DNA from 2 places in the Allobosea sp. OAE752 genome. Region 2 is predicted to be linked to the other one. Evidence: predicted binding sites of a transcription regulator. Region 2 holds the regulator's gene; the other holds the start of a gene.
The links. Region 2 encodes PhoB, which activates phosphate uptake and scavenging genes when phosphate is short. Its sites were predicted from a motif close to TGTCATNNANCTGTCAT; they were not measured.
Positions count from the first base shown of each region.

Region 1 (8,971 bases), on a different contig from region 2:
CTGGAGGCGGTCGGCCTGACCGAGCGCGCCCATGCTCCCGCCGGCAGCCTCTCGCATGGCGAGAAGCGCGCGCTGGAGATCGCGATGGCGCTGACCCTCAAGCCAAAGCTCATCCTGCTCGACGAGCCCCTGGCCGGCGTCGGGCATGAGGAGGGCGAACGATTGATCGCGCTTTTGAAGAGCCTTAAGGGCCGCTTCGCCATGCTGCTGGTCGAGCACGATATGAGCGCCGTCTTCGCGCTCGCCGACCGCGTCACGGTGCTGGTCTATGGTGGCGTCATCGCCTCGGGCGAGCCGGCGACAGTGCGGGCCGATCCGGCCGTGCGGCAGGCCTATCTCGGCGAGGAGGTCTAGCGATGCTCCACGTCGAAGGGCTCGATGCCGGCTATGGCGAGGCGCAGATCCTGTTCGGGGTCGATCTCTCCGTCGGCGAGGGCGAGGTGGTGACTCTGCTCGGCCGCAACGGCATGGGCAAGACCACGACGGTGCGCGCCATCATGGGCCTCTTGCCGGCCAAGGCCGGACGCATCGCCTTCGGCGGCCGCGACCTGACCGGCGCCCCGCCCTTCCGCGTCGCTCAGGCCGGCATCGGCCTGGTGCCGGAAGGCCGGCAGATCTTTCCAACGCTTTCGGTCGAGGAGAATCTGATTGCGACCGCAGCAGATCGTTCCGGCAAGAAGCGCTGGGACTTGGAGCGGATCTATGCCTTCTTCCCGCGTCTCAGGGAAAGGCGAGAGAATCGCGGCAACCAGCTCTCCGGCGGCGAGCAGCAGATGCTGGCGATCGGCCGGGCGCTGATGACCAATCCCAAGCTGATCATCCTCGACGAGGCGACAGAGGGGCTCGCGCCCCTGATCCGCGAGGAGATCTGGAACTGCCTGACGGCTTTGAAGGCGGAAGGCGAATCCATTCTCGTCATCGACAAGAACGTCGATGCGCTGGTCCGGATCGCCGACCGCCATGTCGTGCTGGAGAAGGGGCGCGTCGTCTGGCGCGGCACCAGCGCCGAACTGCGCAGCGACAGCGCCGTGAAGGACCGCTTCCTGCATTTTTAGCAGCAGCGACCGCCAACCGCCGCCCGGTCCGCTGGCCGGCTTGATGAGGAGAGCAAGATCATGAAGCCGCTGACTGCCGGCGTGACACGCGCCAATGAAGGCCTGGACGCGATTTCCTGGAACATCCTCGGCCAGACCTATGTACCGAAGACGCTGTCGCAGGACAGCTTCTCCTGGCACGCGACCTTCCCGCCGGGCACCTTCGTGCCGCCGCATATCCACACGACGCAGGACGAGTTCGTCTACATGCTGGAGGGAAGGCTCGATCTCGTGCTCGACGGGCAGGAGAGCTTCGCCACCGCCGGAGACCTGATCCGCCTGCCCCGCAATGTGCCGCATGGCCTGTTCAACAAGAGCGACGCGACGGTGAAGTGCCTGTTCTGGGTTTCGCCGACCGGCCGGCTCTACGATCTGTTCTGGGGCATCCATTCCATGGCGGAGCAGAAGCCGGCGGATGTCGTCGCGCTCTCGGCCAAGCACGAGGTCGATTTCCTGCCGCCGCCGCCCGAAGGCGCCTGAGCCGGCACATTCCCGTGAAAAGCATCGCCTCGCCGGCCGATCGCCCCCTGGCCGGCGATGGCCCGTTAAGGATAATCAATCGTTAAGCGTGAGCGCGCGGATCTGATCTGCTTAACTGCCCCTGCAACCTTGGGTCGTTGTCTTTCGGGGAACGCAACAGCGATGGATACCGAACGTCGTCGCGCGCCGCGCCAGCGCACGCTGCTCGGCGGGATCGTGGCCTTCAACGGCCGGCGCTCGACACTCGATTGCACGATCCGGAACCTGTCCGGCAGCGGCGCGCTGATGGCCGTGCCGGATGCCGTTGCGCTGCCGCCGTCCTTCGAGCTCGAAATCCCTTCGCGGCAGCGTCAGTATTCGGCACGCACGGTCTGGCGCAGCGGCGAGCGGATCGGCATCGTCTTCACCGATCCGGCCGAGGCCGTGCCGCTCGACCTGATGCGCCGGCTCAAGGCTTGCGAAACGGCGAATGCCAGTCTGAAGACCCGCATCCGCCAGCTGACCGAGGCCGGTTGATCAACCCTTGCGGGTTGCCAGTTGCTCGGCCGAGAAGCCGGCCTTGCCGGCATAGGACTTCACGATCTGCTCGCGCCTCGCGTAGCTCAGCACACGCTCGACATCGTCGAAACCGTTCGGAGCCAGCGCCTCGACCGCGTCGATCACCCGCTCCGGCCCGCCGACCCGGTTCATCGCCACCACCTCCGCCGTCGCCGGCAAGCGCTCAGCCTCATAGGCCGCGAGTGCCTGGCGCGGATGCTCGGCCCTGGCCAGCCGGTCGGCGAGGCAGCGCGCATCGAGGATCGCCTGCGAAGCGCCGTTCGAGCCGACCGGATACATCGGATGGGCGGCATCGCCGAGCAGCGTGACGCGGCCATGGGTCCAGCGCGGCAGCGGGTCGCGGTCGCACATCGGGTACTCCCAGAAGGTCGCAGTCGCCCGGATCAGGCCGAGGATGTCGAAGCCCGGCACGCTGAAACGGCGCGCGAAGGGCAGCACGTCCTCGAGGCGGCCCGACTTCGACCAGGCCTCCTTCGGCGGCGGCCGCTCGGGATCGCCATTGCGGATGTTGACGACCCAGTTGGTCAATCGCGTCTGTGGCGTCGCCCCCTTGCCGATCGGGTAGAGCACAAGCTTGCCGGCCATGCCGCCGGCGATGATCATGCTCTCGCCGTCGAGGAAGATCGGCCAGTCGCAGGCGCCGCGCCACATCTGCACGCCCTGCCAGCACGGCGGCCCCTGGTTCGGGAAGTAGAAAGCCCTGACCGCCGAATGGATGCCGTCGGCGCCCACCAGGATGTCGCCGCGCGCCGTCTCGCCAGCCTCACCGAAGCGGGCATCGCTGAAATGCGCGGTGACACCGCCCTCATCCTGCAGGAAGCCAAGCAGGCGCCGGCCGGTGCGGATCGCATCCTCGCCAAGCCGCTCGGCGACCGCGTCGCGGATGAGGCGCTGAAGCCTCCCGCGATGGATCGAGAATTGCGGCACCGGCGCGCCGGCATGCAGGCCGCGCGGCTCGCGCCAGACCGCCTGTCCGAAGCGGTTCATATAGATGAGTTCGCGCGTGCGAATCCCGGCCTCGTCGAGCGCCGGCAGCAGGCCGAGCTCGGTGAGCTCGCGGATCGCGTGCGGCAGCGTGTTGATCCCGACACCGACCTCGCGGATTTCCCCCGCCTGTTCGTAGACAGTCGCGCCGATGCCCCGTGCATGCAGCATCAGCGCCAAGGTTAACCCGCCGATGCCGCCGCCAACGATGATAACCCGCATGCACCGTTCCCTGATGTGCCCATTGTCCTGGGTCTGATATTTTAAGTTTGAAATATCTCTTTTCGATTTGTCAATTGCCGCCGGGCGCGGCGTTTCCGATCCACAGCCGCAATCGGCATCGACCGAAATCGGACAGCGAAGACGGAACAACGCCCCGGCGCTCCGACGTTGTTTTTCATCGAATTGTCACGTCGGCCACAGATAAAGCCGATGTTGGCTGGACGATGGCTCGGACTGTGTCCCGGCGGCTGTCGGTCGAACCGCGCGCCGTCTTCTTTCAACCCGTCACGCATAGAGTTGACAGCATGTCTCCCGACAATCTGGACCGCATCAAGGACGAGATTCTCGACAGCTTCGACGAGGAGCTGGAATTGCAGCTCGAAGATGACCGCCTCGACGAGCTCGTTGCGGAAGGGCTGGAAGGCTCGGGCGGCAATACGCTCGACCGCAAGGTCTATTTCCGTGAGCTCTTCCGCCTGCAGCACGAGCTCGTGCGCCTGCAGGATTGGATCCAGTACAAGAAGCTCAAGGTCGTCGTGCTGTTCGAAGGGCGCGACTCCGCCGGCAAGGGCGGCGCGATCAAGCGCGTGACGCAGCGTCTCAACCCGCGCATCTGCCGCGTCGTCGCCCTGCCCGCCCCGACCGAGCGCGAGCGCAACCAGTGGTATTTCCAGCGCTATGTTCCGCATCTGCCGAGCGCCGGCGAAATGGTGCTGTTCGACCGCTCCTGGTACAACCGCGCCGGCGTCGAGCGGGTGATGGGCTTCTGCACCCCCGAGGAGCTGGAGGAGTTCTTCCGCTCGGTTCCGGATTTCGAGCACATGCTCGTGCGCTCCGGCATCATCCTGATCAAGTACTGGTTCTCGATCACCGACGAGGAGCAGGAATTCCGCTTCCGCATGCGCATCGAGGATCCGTTGAAGCAGTGGAAGCTCTCGCCGATGGATCTGGAGAGCCGCGTCCACTGGGAGGACTACACCCGCGCCAAGGAAGAGATGCTGGAGCGGACCCATACGGAGCATGCGCCGTGGTCGGTCGTGCAGGCGGTCGACAAGAAGCGCGCCCGCCTCAACATGATCTCGCATCTGCTCGGCCAGATTCCCTATGAGAACGTGCCGAAGCCCGAGATCGTGCTGCCCGCGCGCGTGCGCAATCCGGATTATCTGCGCCATCCGGTGCCGCCGGAAATGTATGTGCCCGAGGTTTTTTGAGGAAGCGCGCCGGCTGCGCACCGACTAGCCCGGTACGCGAACCGTCATGGCGAGGAGCAAAGCGACGAAGCAATCCAGGGCAGCCAGGTGAAACCTCTCACTCGGTCCTGCTGGATTGCTTCGCTCCGCTCGCAATGACGGGCGTGTAAGCTCGCGACGCCCTTACTCGCTGAGAACCGCCTCAGCCCTTCGGGAAGGTCAGCGGCGAATAGTCGGTGACGGGGCGCTTGGCCCAATCATATTCCGGCGCGGCGGCCTCGGTGCGCTTCTGCGCCTCGTGCAGGCGGCGGGCGGCATCGGGGTAGTCCATCGTCAGCACCGTGCCGTCGGCCACGACCAGCCGACCATCGACATAGACGCGGTCGACGGCACGCTCAGCGGCCGCATAGACCATGCTGCGCACGGGGTCGCGGCGCGGCTGCATCATCGGATGGGCGAGATCGACCATGACGAGGTCCGCCTTGCAGCCGGCTTCCAGCCGCCCGATGTCGTCGCGGCCGAGCGCGGCGGCGCCGGCCGTGGTCGCAGCTTCGAAGATATCGGTTGTGGTGAGCGTGCGCGGGCTCTCCGCCATCAGCCGGGCGACATAGCCGGCATGGCGCATCTCCTCGAGCATGTTGTGCGGATAGGTGTCGGTGCCGAGCCCGATGCGGACGCCGGCCCGGCGGTAGCGCCCGAAATCGTCGAGCGCGATGCCACGGCGCATGAAGACCGTGGGGCAATGGGCGACGGTCGTGCCGGTCTCGGCGAGCAGTGCGAGGTCGCGCCGGCTGTGCCAGGCGACGCGCGGATAGTCGTCAAGGAAGATGGCGTGGCCGACGATGCTGGTATCGCCGAGCACGCCGAGCTTCTCGAGCCACTGGATCGGCGAGACGCCGTGGCGGCGGGTGATCTCGTGGAACTCCACCGTCGATTGCGCGGCATGGATCTGCCAGCGCAGCCCGCGGCGCCCGGCTTCGGCATGGCTTTCCTTGATCAGCCCCTCGCTGCAAGTGTCGATCTGGGCGGGGCAGACCATGCCGAAGAGCCGGCCGGAGGGATGGTTCTGCGCCTGCTCGATCACGTCGAGGGCCTGGGCCATGGCTGCCTGCCCGGCCTTCTCGTCCCATTCGTATTCGACGACATGGCCGTTCCTGGTGAACCAGCGGGCCGAGCGGAACATCGGCGACAGGCAGACGCGCAGGCCGCTATTGGCCGCGAGGTCGAGCCAGCCGGGATGGGCGACCGACAGGTCCGCGACCGTGGTGACGCCCGACAGCAGCAATTCCGAATAGGCAACCTCGACGCAGGCCGGCACCGCCTCGGCATCCGGCCGCAGGATCGGCATGAACTCGTAGAGCGAGGAGTTGTAGAGGGCGGGCGAGCCGAGCTCGTCGAGGAAGCCCTTGTTGAGCGGCTCGCTCGACGGGTGCGAATGGATGTTGACGAGGCCCGGCATGACCATACGCCCGCGCCCATCGACGGTTTCGTCGGCCTGCCCCTCATAGCGCTTGCCGACGAAGCTGATCGCGCCATCCGCGAAGGCGACATCGGCATCGTGCAGATAGACGTGGCGGGACGCTTCCGCATCCCAGGCGACAACGATGTCGGCGTTCTTGATGACCGTGATCGTCATGGTGTTCTCCTCCGCTCCCAAAGGCATGGCGCAGGCTGGTTTTACGGAACGGCGCCGTCATTCCGGACAAGCCGCGACAGCGGCGCCGATCCGGAATCCATCGTCAAGCGCAGCGCCCTTCGATGGATTCCGGGTCAAGCCCGGAATGACGGCTCGTTTCCGCGGAGAATCAGCCTGCGCTCGAAAAAAACTCAGCGCTTCAGCTTGATGTCGAGGCCCTTGTAGAGCCCGGCACCGTAGATGCCGTGGGCGCGGACGCCCTCGACCCGGTCACCCGCCACGACCCAGAGCGGCTGCGAGGCCAGCGGCACCCAGACATTGGCGTCGGTGAGCTGCATCTGGACGGCGCCGATCGCCTCCTTGCGCTTGGCCGGATCGACGGCGGTCGCGGCTGCCTTGAGCAGCTCGTCCGTCTTCGGGTCCTTCCAGTTCATGCGGTTCGGCGTCGGCACCTGCCGGCTGGCGAAGTAGAGGTTCAGCGCCTCCGTCGCCGTGACATATGGGTAGGACATGTAGAAGGCGTCGAACTCCTGCGTCGCCAGCTTGCCCCAGGCGACGGTGGCGTCCCAGAGCTGGATCTTGAGGTCGATGCCGATCTTGCGCAGATCGGCCTGCATCGCCTCGGAGATGCGCGGGTTCACGTCGTTGCGGATGCCGTAGACGATGAAGGTGGCCTTCTGGCCGTCCTTCTCGCGGATACCGTCGGCGCCCGGCTTCCAGCCGGCTTCGTCGAGAAGCTTCGCCGCCGCCGCCGGATCGTGCTTCGGCATCTTCGCGGCCGTGTCCTTGTCGTAGTCGAGCACGGCCGGATTCAGCAGCGATGGCAGCGCGGTGCCCTTGCCGAAGAAGATCGCCTTGGCGATGGCCTGCTTGTCGGTGGCCATGTTGACGGCCTCGCGGATCGCCTTGTCCTTCGAGACGGGCTTGTCGACCTTGAAGCCCATGAAGACGTCGTAGATGTAGTTTTCCTGGCGCTGCACGGTCATGCCGGGGATGCGCTGCATCGTATCGAGCGCGATATAGGGCATGTAGTAGGTCACGTCGGCCTGCTTGGCCTGGATCGCGGCCATCAGCGTATTCGGCTCGGGAATGACCTTCCAGACGATGTCCTCGATCTGCGGCTTCGGGTCCTTGTAGATCGACGGACCCCAATTGTAATAGTGGTTCTTCTTCAGCACGATTTCCTGGCGCGGCGTCCACTTCACCCAGCAATAGGGGCCGGTGGCGTTGAAGCCCTGCACGCCGAAATTCGCCCCGAGCTTCTCGACCGCGTTCTTGTCGACGACCGAGGCGAAGGACAGCGCCATTTGGAAGAGCAGGTCGCTATAGGGCTCCTTGAGCTCATAGATCAGCGTGGAATCGCCCTCGGCACGGATGTCCTGAACCGGGCCGCCGCGGAAGGAGACCGGCGACTTGTTGGCCGGATCGACCCAGCGCTTCAGTGAATAGACCACGTCGTCGATGGTCATCGGCCGGCCGTCGCAGAACTTGACGTCCTTGCGGATCTTAAAGGTGTAGGTCTTGCCGTCCGGCGACACCGTCCAGCTCTCGGCGAGGCCGGGCTTGATCGTCTTCATGTCGAAATCGACCGTCACCAGCGTGTCGGCCATCATGTAGATGACCTCGGCCGCCGCCGTCGCCGTGGTGCGGATCGGGTCGTAATTATCGGCGTCGATCACGCGCAGGATCGAGAGCGGCGCCTTCTGCTGTGCGATGGCGGGCGCAGCGGCCAGAACCGCACCGGCGGCGCCGGCGAGAAGCAGAGCGGAAAACTTGATCATCGAGCAGGTCCCCTTTTTTTGATGGTGTCGGATTCTATTTGCGCAGCTTCGGGTCGAGGGCGTCGCGCAGCGCATCGCCGAGCACGTTGAAGGCGAGCACGACCACGAAGATCGCCAGGCTCGGCAGCACCGAGACATGCGGCGCGAAGAACAGGAAGTTGCGCCCGTCGGCGGCCATCGCGCCGAGCTCCGCCGTCGGCGGCTGGGCGCCGAGCCCGAGGAAGGAGAGCGCCGCGCCGAGCAGGATCACCTGCCCGAAGCGCAGCGTGACGAAGACGAAGATCGCCGAGAGGCAGTTGGGCAGCACGTAGCGCAGGATGATGTGCAGATCCCGCAAGCCGAGCGAGCGCGCGGCCTCGATATAGCCCTGCTGCAGCACGACCAGCGCCGAGCCGCGCACGACGCGCGCCATCAGCGGCACCGTGGCGATGGCGAGCGCGATGATGACCGAAGGCAGGCCCGGCCCGAAGATCGCGGCGATGGCGAGGCCGAACAGGATGGCCGGGAAGGACAGGAGCACATCCATCAGCCGCATCAGCACGCCGGAAATCTTCGGGTAATAGGCGGCTGCGAAGCCGATGACGCCGCCAATGGAGCCGCCGATGATGACGGAGGCGAGCCCCATCACCAGCGTCGTCCTGAGGCCGAAGAGCAAACGCGTGATCATGTCGCGCCCCTGCCCGTCGGTCCCGAGGAGGCCGAGCTCGCCCGGGGCCTTCAGCGTGTTGGCGAGATCGTTGCCATAGGGATCGGTGGGGGCGAGCCAGGGCGCGAAGACGGCACCGAGGATCGACAGCACGACCAGAGCCAGCGCGATGCAGGCTCCGACATCCGACAGCAGCATCCTGAGCACCGTCTTCCGGCGGACGGGCGCGGCGGCGGCTACGCCGATGGCGGCTTCCACCGCCTTGGCGCCCGGCTGGAGCGGACTGGTCGAGGAACTCATCAGGCGCCCCTCACACGCGGGTCGAGCACGGCATAGAGGACGTCCACGGCAAGATTGACCAGGATGAAGCCGAGCGAGAG
Region 1 is NZ_JBNPXO010000007.1:166,319-175,289, reverse strand. It holds gene GGC47_RS19065 (ABC transporter ATP-binding protein) at 1-354, shown strand, start outside; gene GGC47_RS19060 (ABC transporter ATP-binding protein) at 357-1,055, shown strand; gene GGC47_RS19055 (cupin domain-containing protein) at 1,116-1,574, shown strand; gene GGC47_RS19050 (PilZ domain-containing protein) at 1,737-2,090, shown strand; gene GGC47_RS19045 (flavin-dependent oxidoreductase) at 2,091-3,338, opposite strand; gene ppk2 (polyphosphate kinase 2) at 3,644-4,549, shown strand; gene GGC47_RS19035 (amidohydrolase family protein) at 4,731-6,164, opposite strand; gene GGC47_RS19030 (ABC transporter substrate-binding protein) at 6,356-7,945, opposite strand; gene GGC47_RS19025 (ABC transporter permease) at 7,980-8,891, opposite strand; gene GGC47_RS19020 (ABC transporter permease) at 8,891-8,971, opposite strand, start outside.
Region 1: the regulator PhoB is predicted to act here: its motif matches at 3,512-3,528, upstream of ppk2 (polyphosphate kinase 2).

Region 2 (8,971 bases):
CGCCGCGACCGGCGCGATCGGATCGCCGTCCTTGACCTCGCCCGTCTTGATCTTCTGGCGATGGGCGTTGATGCGGCCATGCACCGCGGCCAGGAACTCGTGGAAATGCACCCGCAGCTTGCGCTTCACCGGCGCGGACTCGAAGAACATGTCCATCAGCATGGTCTTGCCGCGGCCGACCGAGCCCCAGATGTAGAGCCCCTTCGGCGCCTCGGCGGTGTCGGGCTTCTTGCCGAAGAGCCAGCCGAGCGCGCTGCCCTTGCGGGCGAGGCGGCGGGCGGCGAGCGCCGCGTTCAGCGCCTCCAGCTTCCTGACGACGGCGACCTGGGCCGGATCGCGCTCGATGGCGCCCGCCTCGACCAGGGCGGCATAGCGGTCGGTGATCGAGGCTGGCATGGCGGCTGGGAATGACGGGTCGCGGAAAGAGGCTTCCGGGTTACGGCAGCCCGGCCGCCATCGCAAGCCCGGCGAGATCGCGCCCGCCATCTCCGCGGCCCGCACCCGGCTTCACCGGTCCGAAAACACGTCATCCCGGCACGGACGGACCGGCCGGGATGACGGTAGCGAAGCGAACCTCGGCTTGCGGCTTCGAGGCCGCCGCGCATTCGCGAGGGAACTACTGGCCCTTGTTGACCGAGACCGGCTTCAGCGGGTTGTCGAGGAGGCCGTATTTCTGGATCAGCGCGTCATAGGTGCCGTTGGCCTGGAGCTTCTCCAGCGCGGCCTTCACGGCGTCGCGCAGCTGCGCGCCCTCGGCCGTCTTCGCGAAGGGGATGCCCATCAGCGTCGTCGTGAACGGCTTGCCGAGCGGGATGTAGGTGTTGGGCTCGAGCTTCTGGAAATGGCTCATCGTCTCGCTGCCCTGGACGCCGCCCTGCAGGCGCTGCGTCTTGAGCTGGGTGCGGGCATCGACCGAGCCCTCGGTGCCGACGACGTTGATCGCGGGCTTGCCCTTGGCGACGCAATTGGCCTGGCTCCAATCGCCGATCTGCTGCGGCCAGTTGGTCGAGCGACTGGCGCCGACGCTCTTGCCGCAGAGGTCGTCAGGGCTCTTCACCGTGTCCTTGAACGGGGTGACCGTGTAGAACTGCGCGCCGGATTCGAGATAATCGACGAAGTCGACCTGCTCGCGCCGGGCCGGCAGATCGCTCATGCCGGCCAGCGCCATGTCGACGCGGCCGGTCTGGATCGAGGGCAGCATCTGGGCGAAGGCCGTTTCCTGCCATTCGACCTTGAGGCCGAGTTCCTTGGCGATGGCCTCGCCCAGCTCGATGTCGAAGCCGATGAGCTGGTTGGTCGCCGGGTCCTTCGAGGTGATCGGCGGATAGTTCGGCTGGGTCCCGATCACGAGCTTGCCGGCGGTCTTGATCCGGTCCGGCACGGTCTGCGCCTGAGCGGCCAGCGTGGTCGCGGCGAGCAGCGCCGCCGTCAGTGTCAAACGAAGCATGTGGTCTCTCCCTCTTATGAACTCAAAGCATTGCGCGAAGAAACGGGAACCGGTTTTTCGCTGAAGCCATGCGCAAAACGACAAGAATCCCGCCGGTCGTCACTTCAGGACGGCTGCGATGAAATCCCGGGTGCGGACCTGGGTCGGTGCGACCAGGACCGTGTCGGGCGTGCCGCGCTCGACGATCTCGCCCTTGTCCATGAAGACGACGTCGTTCGCCACCTCTCGCGCGAAGCCGAGCTCATGGGTGACGACGATCATCGTCATGCCGCTGGCGGCGAGGTCGCGCATCACGTTCAGCACCTCGCCGACGAGCTCGGGATCGAGCGCCGAGGTCGGCTCGTCGAACAGCATCAGCTTGGGCTTCATCGCCAGCGCCCTGGCGATGGCGATGCGCTGCTGCTGCCCGCCCGAGAGCTCGCTCGGATAGGCGTCGCGCTTCTCGGCGAGGCCGACACGCTCCAGCAGCGCCATGGCATCCGCGACGATCTCCTTGCGCGGCCGCTTCAGCACCGTGAGCGGCCCCTCGATGATGTTCTGCAGCGCCGTCATGTGGTTGAACAGGTTGAAGCGCTGGAACACCATGCCGGTGACGAGGCGCTGGCGCGCGATCTCCGGGTCGGTCAGCTCGTGCAGCTCGTCGCCGACGCGGCGATAGCCGATCAGTTCGCCATCGACGCGGATCGCGCCCTGGTCGATCTTCTCGAGCTGGTTGATGCAGCGCAGCAGCGTGGACTTGCCCGAGCCAGACGGCCCGATGATGCACTGGACCATGCCGGGCTCGACCGAGAGCGAGACGTCGTTCAGCGCCTTCAGATCGCCGAAGAACTTGCTGACATTGGCGACGGTGACGATGGCGGTATCCGCATCCGCCTGGTTCTGCGCCGCGCTCATGCCGGCTCCTCCTCGATCTTGACGGTGCGTTTCGCCCGCCTCTCGCCGCGTCCCTTCGAGAAATGGCGCTCGAGGAAATACTGCCCGATCTGCAGCAGCGTCACCACGAGCAGATACCAGCCGGCGGCGACGATCAGCAATTCGATGACGCGGGCATTGGCGAAATAGATCGTCTGGGCGTTGCGCAGGATCTCGGCATACTGGATCACGCTCGCCACCGAGGTCAGCTTCACCATGCTGATCACCTCGTTGCCGACCGGCGGAATGATGACGCGCATCGCCTGCGGCAGCACGATGCGACGCAGCGCCGTCAGCCGCGTCATGCCGATCGCCTTGGCGGCTTCGGTCTGCCCGGTATCGACGGAGAGGATGCCGCCGCGCACCACCTCGGCGGTATAGGCGCCCTGGTTCATGCCGAGCCCGAGCAGCGTCGCCATGAACGGACCGATGATGTCGATGGTGCGCCAGGAGAACAGCCCGGGAATGCCGATGGTCGGGAAGACCAGCGCCAGGTTGAACCAGATCAGGAGCTGCAGCAGCAGCGGCGTGCCGCGGAAGAACCAGATGTAGAACAGCGCGACGCTGCGCAGCACCGGGTTCGGCGACATATACATGATCGCGAAGACGACCCCGAGCACGATGCCCAGCGTCATTGCGCAGACCGTCATGATCAGCGTGTTGCCGAGACCGGAGAGGATCGCGGGCGCGGTGAAGAACTGCCCGACCACCGGCCAGGCGATGTCGCCCTTGACGAAGGCGGCGACGATCCAGGCGAGGACAGCGATGATGAGCGCCGCCGCGACCCAACGCCCATAGAAACGACGCGGCACGATCCTGAGTCGCGCGATCGCGGCCAGATCGCGGCTGGCGACCGGCGAGGTGACGGCATGGCTCATCGACGGCGCTCCCGGACAGGCTTGCCGGCGGCTCTCGAAAGCGCCATCGACCGCGATGCCGTTGGTCCGCGGAAACCACCGCAGCACGGGCAGATTGTCAAATTCATGCGAGCCCCTCCTCCCCAAGCGTAAGAATGACCTCTTGACCCGGCAGCCAGCAAACGAAACGATCTCCGGTAGCCTAGTCCAAAACGGAATACCCATGGCCTTGCGGCCCCCGCCCTCCTCCACCGCCATGCGCGCCTTCGTCACCGTCGCGCGACTGGGCTCGACCGCCCGCGCCGCAGGCGTCGTCAACCTGACGCAGAGCGCGGTCTCCAAGCAGATCCTGTCGCTCGAGCACCATCTCGGCACCGTGCTGTTCGAGCGCAATCCGGTCGGCCTCAAGCTCACCGAGGCCGGCGCAATCTACCTGCCCTATGCCGAGGCCGCCCTGGAGCAGATGGAACGCGGTGCGATGCGCCTGGCCGAGCGCGTCGCCATCGCCCGGCCGATCCGGTTGCACATGGTCGCCATCGCCGGCGAGCGCTGGCTGATGGAGCGCTTCCCCGTCTTCGCCGAGGCCCATCCCGGCGTCGATGTCCAGTTCACCAACTATGTCAGCGAAAACGAGACGGAAGAGCCCGACATCGAGATCAACCACGGCACCCCGCCCTGGCCCGGCAAGGAGGCGCATTATCTGTTCGGCCGCGATGTCGCCCTCGTCGCCGCGCCCGAATTGCTGGAGCGCATGGGCGGTTTCCGCCGCGCCGCCGACATCCAGAAGATGACGCTGCTGCAGCATTACCAGATGCCGGCCTTCTGGGCCGAGTTCACCGAGGCGCATGGCCTGCGCGGCGCGGTGCCGGCCCATACCGTCCGATACGGCTATTACTCCGTCATCATCCGCGCCGCGGTCGCGGGGCTCGGCGTCGCGCTGGCGCCACGCTGCTATGTCGCCGAGGAACTGGCTTCGGGCGCATTGGTCAACCCGCTCGATATCGGCTTCACCAGCGTCACCGGCTGCTGGCTGACCCGCCGCCTGGACCAGCCCTCGCGCCCCGGCCTCGACGCCTTCATCGCCTGGCTGAGGACGGAGGCCGCGGCTTTCGACGCGGCGACGCGAGCAGCCTGAGCGCCCGCAACCTCCCGGCCGGCCATGCGTTGACATCGGCACAGGAGGAGGCCGCCATGATCACCATTCTTCCGGCTCCCGACCATGTTCTCGCCATCGCGTTCAGCGGCACCATCGAGCCGGCCGATATCGAGCGCGTCGCCGCCGATGTCGAAGACCGGCTGAGCCGGCACGAGAAGGTCGCGATCCTCGCCGATATCACCGCCTTCGACGACATGACCTTCGCCGCCGCCTGGAAGGACGCGCGCTACAGCTTCGGCAAGCTCTGGGAACTCAGGCGCTTCCCCAAGGAGGCGATCATCGTCGAGAAGGGCTGGCTCGATCGCGTCGCGCGGCTCTTCGCCCCGGTGGTCCCCTTCGTCGAGATCCGCACCTTCCCGCCGGCCGAGCGCGAAGCCGCGCTGGCCTGGGCCGCCGATATCGAGGGCGGCCCCGACACCTGAAGCACGGGCGCTGCGAGCCGGGGCTCGGCTCGCGTGTCAGCTCCGGCGGCGGTCAGCTTCTGGCGAACGTCTCGTCGAAGGCATAGCCCGCGCCGCGCACGGTCCGGAGCGGGTCCTTGGCGTCGGCAGGCGTGATCGCCTTGCGCAGGCGGCCGACATGCACGTCGACGGTGCGCTCGTCGATATAGACGTCCCGGCCCCAGACGGCGTCGAGGAGCTGGGCGCGGGAATAGACGCGGCCCGGTGCCTGCATCAGGAACTCGAGCAGGCGGAACTCGGTCGGCCCCAGATGCAGCTCGCTGCCGGCGCGGCGGACGCGCCGGGTGGTGCGGTCGAGCTCAAGGTCGCCCGCCTGCAGAAGACCGGCGACATGGCCGGGCTTCGCCCGGCGCAGCAGCGCCTGGATGCGCGCCGTCAGCTCCGGCAGGGAGAACGGCTTCACGACATAGTCGTCGGCGCCGGTCGCGAGCCCGCGCACCCGCTCGGTCTCCTCGCCGCGCGCCGTCAACATGATGATCGGCACCCGCTCGGTGTCGCGCCGCGAGCGCAGCCGGCGGCAGAGCTCGATGCCGGAAAGGCCCGGCAGCATCCAGTCCAGCAGCACCAGATCGGGCGTGTGGTCGCGCAGATGCAGTTCGGCGTCGTCCCCCCGCGCCACGCTGTCGACCTCGAAGCCCTCGGCTTCGAGGTTGTAGCGCAGCAGCAGGGTGAGAGGCTCTTCGTCCTCGACGATCAGGATGCGTGCCGCCATGATTCCTTAGCCTCAGCTACCCGTGATCGCCTCGACCTCGATATTGGTCGTGTCGAGCTTCGGCCGGTTCGCGTCGAGCGAGTCACCGGTGATGAGATAGTGGATCGTCTCGGCGATGTTGGTGGTGTGGTCGCCGATGCGCTCGATGTTCTTGGCGCAGAACAGGAGATGCGTGCAGAAGGTGATGTTGCGCGGATCTTCCATCATATAGGTCAGGAGCTCGCGGAACAGCGAGGTGTAGAGCGCGTCGATCTCGTCGTCGCGGCGCCAGACCTCGAGCGCCTTCTGCTCGTTGCCGGCGGCATAGGCGTCGAGCACGTCCTTGAGCTGCGCCTGAACGAGGCGGCTGATGTGCTCCAGCCCGACCACGGCGCGGTGCGGCGGCTGGAACTGCCCGGAGATGGCGACGGCGCGCTTGGCGATGTTCTTGGCGAGATCGCCGACACGCTCGACATCCGCCGCGATGCGGATGGCGGAGATCAGCTCGCGCAGATCGTTGGCCAGCGGCTGGCGCCGGGCGATGGTCAGCACCGCCTTCTCCTCGACCTCGCGCTGGAGATTGTCGAGGCGCTGATCGGCGGAGATGATCTTCTGGGCCAGCGTGGTGTCGCGGCGCACCAGCGCCACGGTCGCATCGCCGAGCATGCGCTCGGCCATCCCGCCCATTTCGGCGAGGCTGCGGCGAAGGCCTTCGAGATCGGCGTCGTAGGAGCGGACGATATGGTCGGTCATGGGGTTCCTCCTCCGTCGCCGCTCAGCCGAACCGGCCGGTGACGTAATCCTGCGTCTGCTTCTTCGCCGGGTTCATGAAGATCGTGTTGGTCGGCGCGAACTCGATGACCTCGCCGAGATACATGAAGGCCGTGTACTGCGAGATGCGCGCCGCCTGCTGCATGTTGTGCGTCACGATGGCGATGGTGAAGTCGCTCTTGAGCTGCTCCAGCAGGTCCTCGATCTTGCCGGTCGAGATCGGGTCGAGCGCCGAGGTCGGCTCGTCGAACAGGATCACTTCCGGCTTCTGCGCGATGGTGCGCGCGATGCACAGGCGCTGCTGCTGGCCGCCGGAGAGGCCCATGCCGGAGCTCTTCAGCTTGTCCTTGACCTCGTCCCAGAGCGCGGCGCGGCGCAGTGCGCCCTCGACGCGGTCGTCGAGCTCCGACTTCGGCGGCTTCTCGTAGAGGCGGATGCCGAAGGCGACGTTGTCGTAGATCGACATCGGGAACGGCGTCGGCTTCTGGAACACCATGCCGACGCGCGAGCGCAGCTCGTTCACATCGACGTCGTTGGAGATGATGTTGCGTCCGTCGAGCATGATCTCGCCGGTCGCCTTCTGCTCCGGATAGAGCGAGTAGATCCGGTTGAAGATGCGCAGCAGGGTCGACTTGCCGCAGCCCGAAGGCCCGATCAGCGCCGTGACATGGCGGTCACGGAAGTCGAGATTGATGTTCTTCAGCGCCTTGTGCTCGCCGTAGTAGAAATCGAGGTTTTTCACCGCGATCCGGACGGGAGCCTCGGCATCGAGCGACTGCGGGGAGAGTTCAAGGGTCGAAAGCATCGACATGGTCCTCAAGGTCGGGCGCGACCGGGCTGGATTCAAGTCTTATTTGCCGCCGGCGACGACGCGCCGGGCGATGATCGAGAGCAGCAGGATCGAGATCGTGATGATCAGCGAACCAGCCCAGGCGAGTTGCTGCCAGTTCTCGTAAGGGGCGGAGGCGAACTGGTAGATCGTGACCGGCAGGTTGGAAACGCCGCCGACGAGATTGGGCGAGAACCAGAAATTGTTGTTCAGCGCGGTGAAGATCAGCGGCGCCGTCTCGCCGGCGATGCGGGCGAGTGCCAGCAGGATGCCAGTGACCATGCCGGCCTTCGCCGCGCGCCAGGTCACGCTGGTGATGACGACGGAAGGCGGCGCGCCGAGCGCCGAGCCTGCCTCGCGCAGCGGGCCGGGCACGAGGCTGAGCATGTCCTCGGTGGTGCGCACGATGACCGGGATCGCGATGATGCCGAGCGCGACGCCGCCGGCCCAGCCGGAATAGCCGCGGAAGGGCTCGACCAGGATGACGTAGACGAACAGGCCGATCAGGATCGACGGCGCCGAAAGCAGGATGTCGTTGATGAAGCGGATGATGTTGGCGAGCTTGGAGCCGCGGCCGTATTCCGCCAGCCAGGTGCCGGCGAGCACGCCGATCGGCGTCGCCACCGCAATGCCCAGGAAGGTCAGCACGATCGAGCCGACGATGGCGTTGGCGAGGCCGCCGCCCTCGGAGCCCGGCCCGGGCGTGACATGGGTGAAGGTCGCGAGCGAGAGCCCGCCGATGCCCTTCACCAGCAGCATGCCGAGAATCCAGAACAGCACGAAGATGGCGCAGAAGGTGAAGCCGGTGGCGATGACCTTCATCGCGCGGTCGGCGGTGCGGCGCGACTGGCGCACGCGCCCCCAGGCGATGTGCGATGCGGCCGGTGCGGAAGAGGTGGACATGCTCATCTGACCCAGACCTCAGAATTTCTTGACCCGGGCGACCAGCAGCCGCGCGATGACGAGGACGACGAAGGTGACGAAGAACAGGATGCAGCCCAGCGCGATCAGCGAATTGAGCTGCAGGCCCATCGCCTCGTTGAACTCGTTGGCGATGCGCGAGGCTATGGTCGAGCCGGGGTCGAGGATCGAGGCCGAGAGCCGGTTGGCGTTGCCGACCACGAAGGTCACCGCCATCGTCTCGCCGAGCGCACGGCCGAGCCCGAGCATGATCGCGCCGATGATCGAGACGCCGGCCTGCGGCACCAGCACATGGCGCACGACTTCCCAGGTGGTCGCCCCAATTCCATAGGCGCTCTCGCGCAGCACCGAGGGGATCTGCTCCAGCATGTCGCGGGTGATCGAGGCGATGAAGGGCACGATCATGAAGGCGAGGATGATGCCCGCGGTGAAGATGCCGAGGCCCGAGGGCGAGCGCGAATAGAGCACCGTGCCGACGATCGGGATGCCCTCGACGATATTCGAGAGCGGGATCTGGACATAGGCCGCGAAGAGCGGCGCGAAGACGAACAGCCCCCACATGCCGTAGATGATCGAGGGTACGGCGGCGAGCAGCTCGATCGCGGTCGCGACCGGCCGCTTGAACCAGGGCGGGGCGAGCTGCGTCAGGAACACGGCGATGCCGAGCGAGAGCGGCACGCCGATGACGAGCGCGATCAGCGCCGTCGAGAGCGTGCCGACGATCGCCGGCCAGGCGCCGTACTGCTCGTTCTGCGTATCCCAGACGCTGGAGGTGATGAAGCCGAGGCCGAATTCGCGGAAGGCGGGCCAGCCGCCGACGATCATCGAGAGCATGATGCCGGCGAGCAGCACCAGCACCAGCAGCGCCGCGAGGAAGCTCGCATTGCGGAAGACGAGGTCGAAGGTCGCCTTCGGCGTCTTCCGGA
Region 2 is NZ_JBNPXO010000003.1:163,973-172,943, forward strand. It holds gene zapE (cell division protein ZapE) at 1-396, opposite strand, end outside; gene GGC47_RS09945 (ABC transporter substrate-binding protein) at 617-1,447, opposite strand; gene GGC47_RS09950 (amino acid ABC transporter ATP-binding protein) at 1,547-2,341, opposite strand; gene GGC47_RS09955 (amino acid ABC transporter permease) at 2,338-3,237, opposite strand; gene GGC47_RS09960 (LysR substrate-binding domain-containing protein) at 3,440-4,351, shown strand; gene GGC47_RS09965 (SpoIIAA family protein) at 4,408-4,794, shown strand; gene phoB (phosphate regulon transcriptional regulator PhoB) at 4,847-5,545, opposite strand; gene phoU (phosphate signaling complex protein PhoU) at 5,558-6,277, opposite strand; gene pstB (phosphate ABC transporter ATP-binding protein PstB) at 6,300-7,106, opposite strand; gene pstA (phosphate ABC transporter permease PstA) at 7,146-8,027, opposite strand; gene pstC (phosphate ABC transporter permease subunit PstC) at 8,046-8,971, opposite strand, start outside.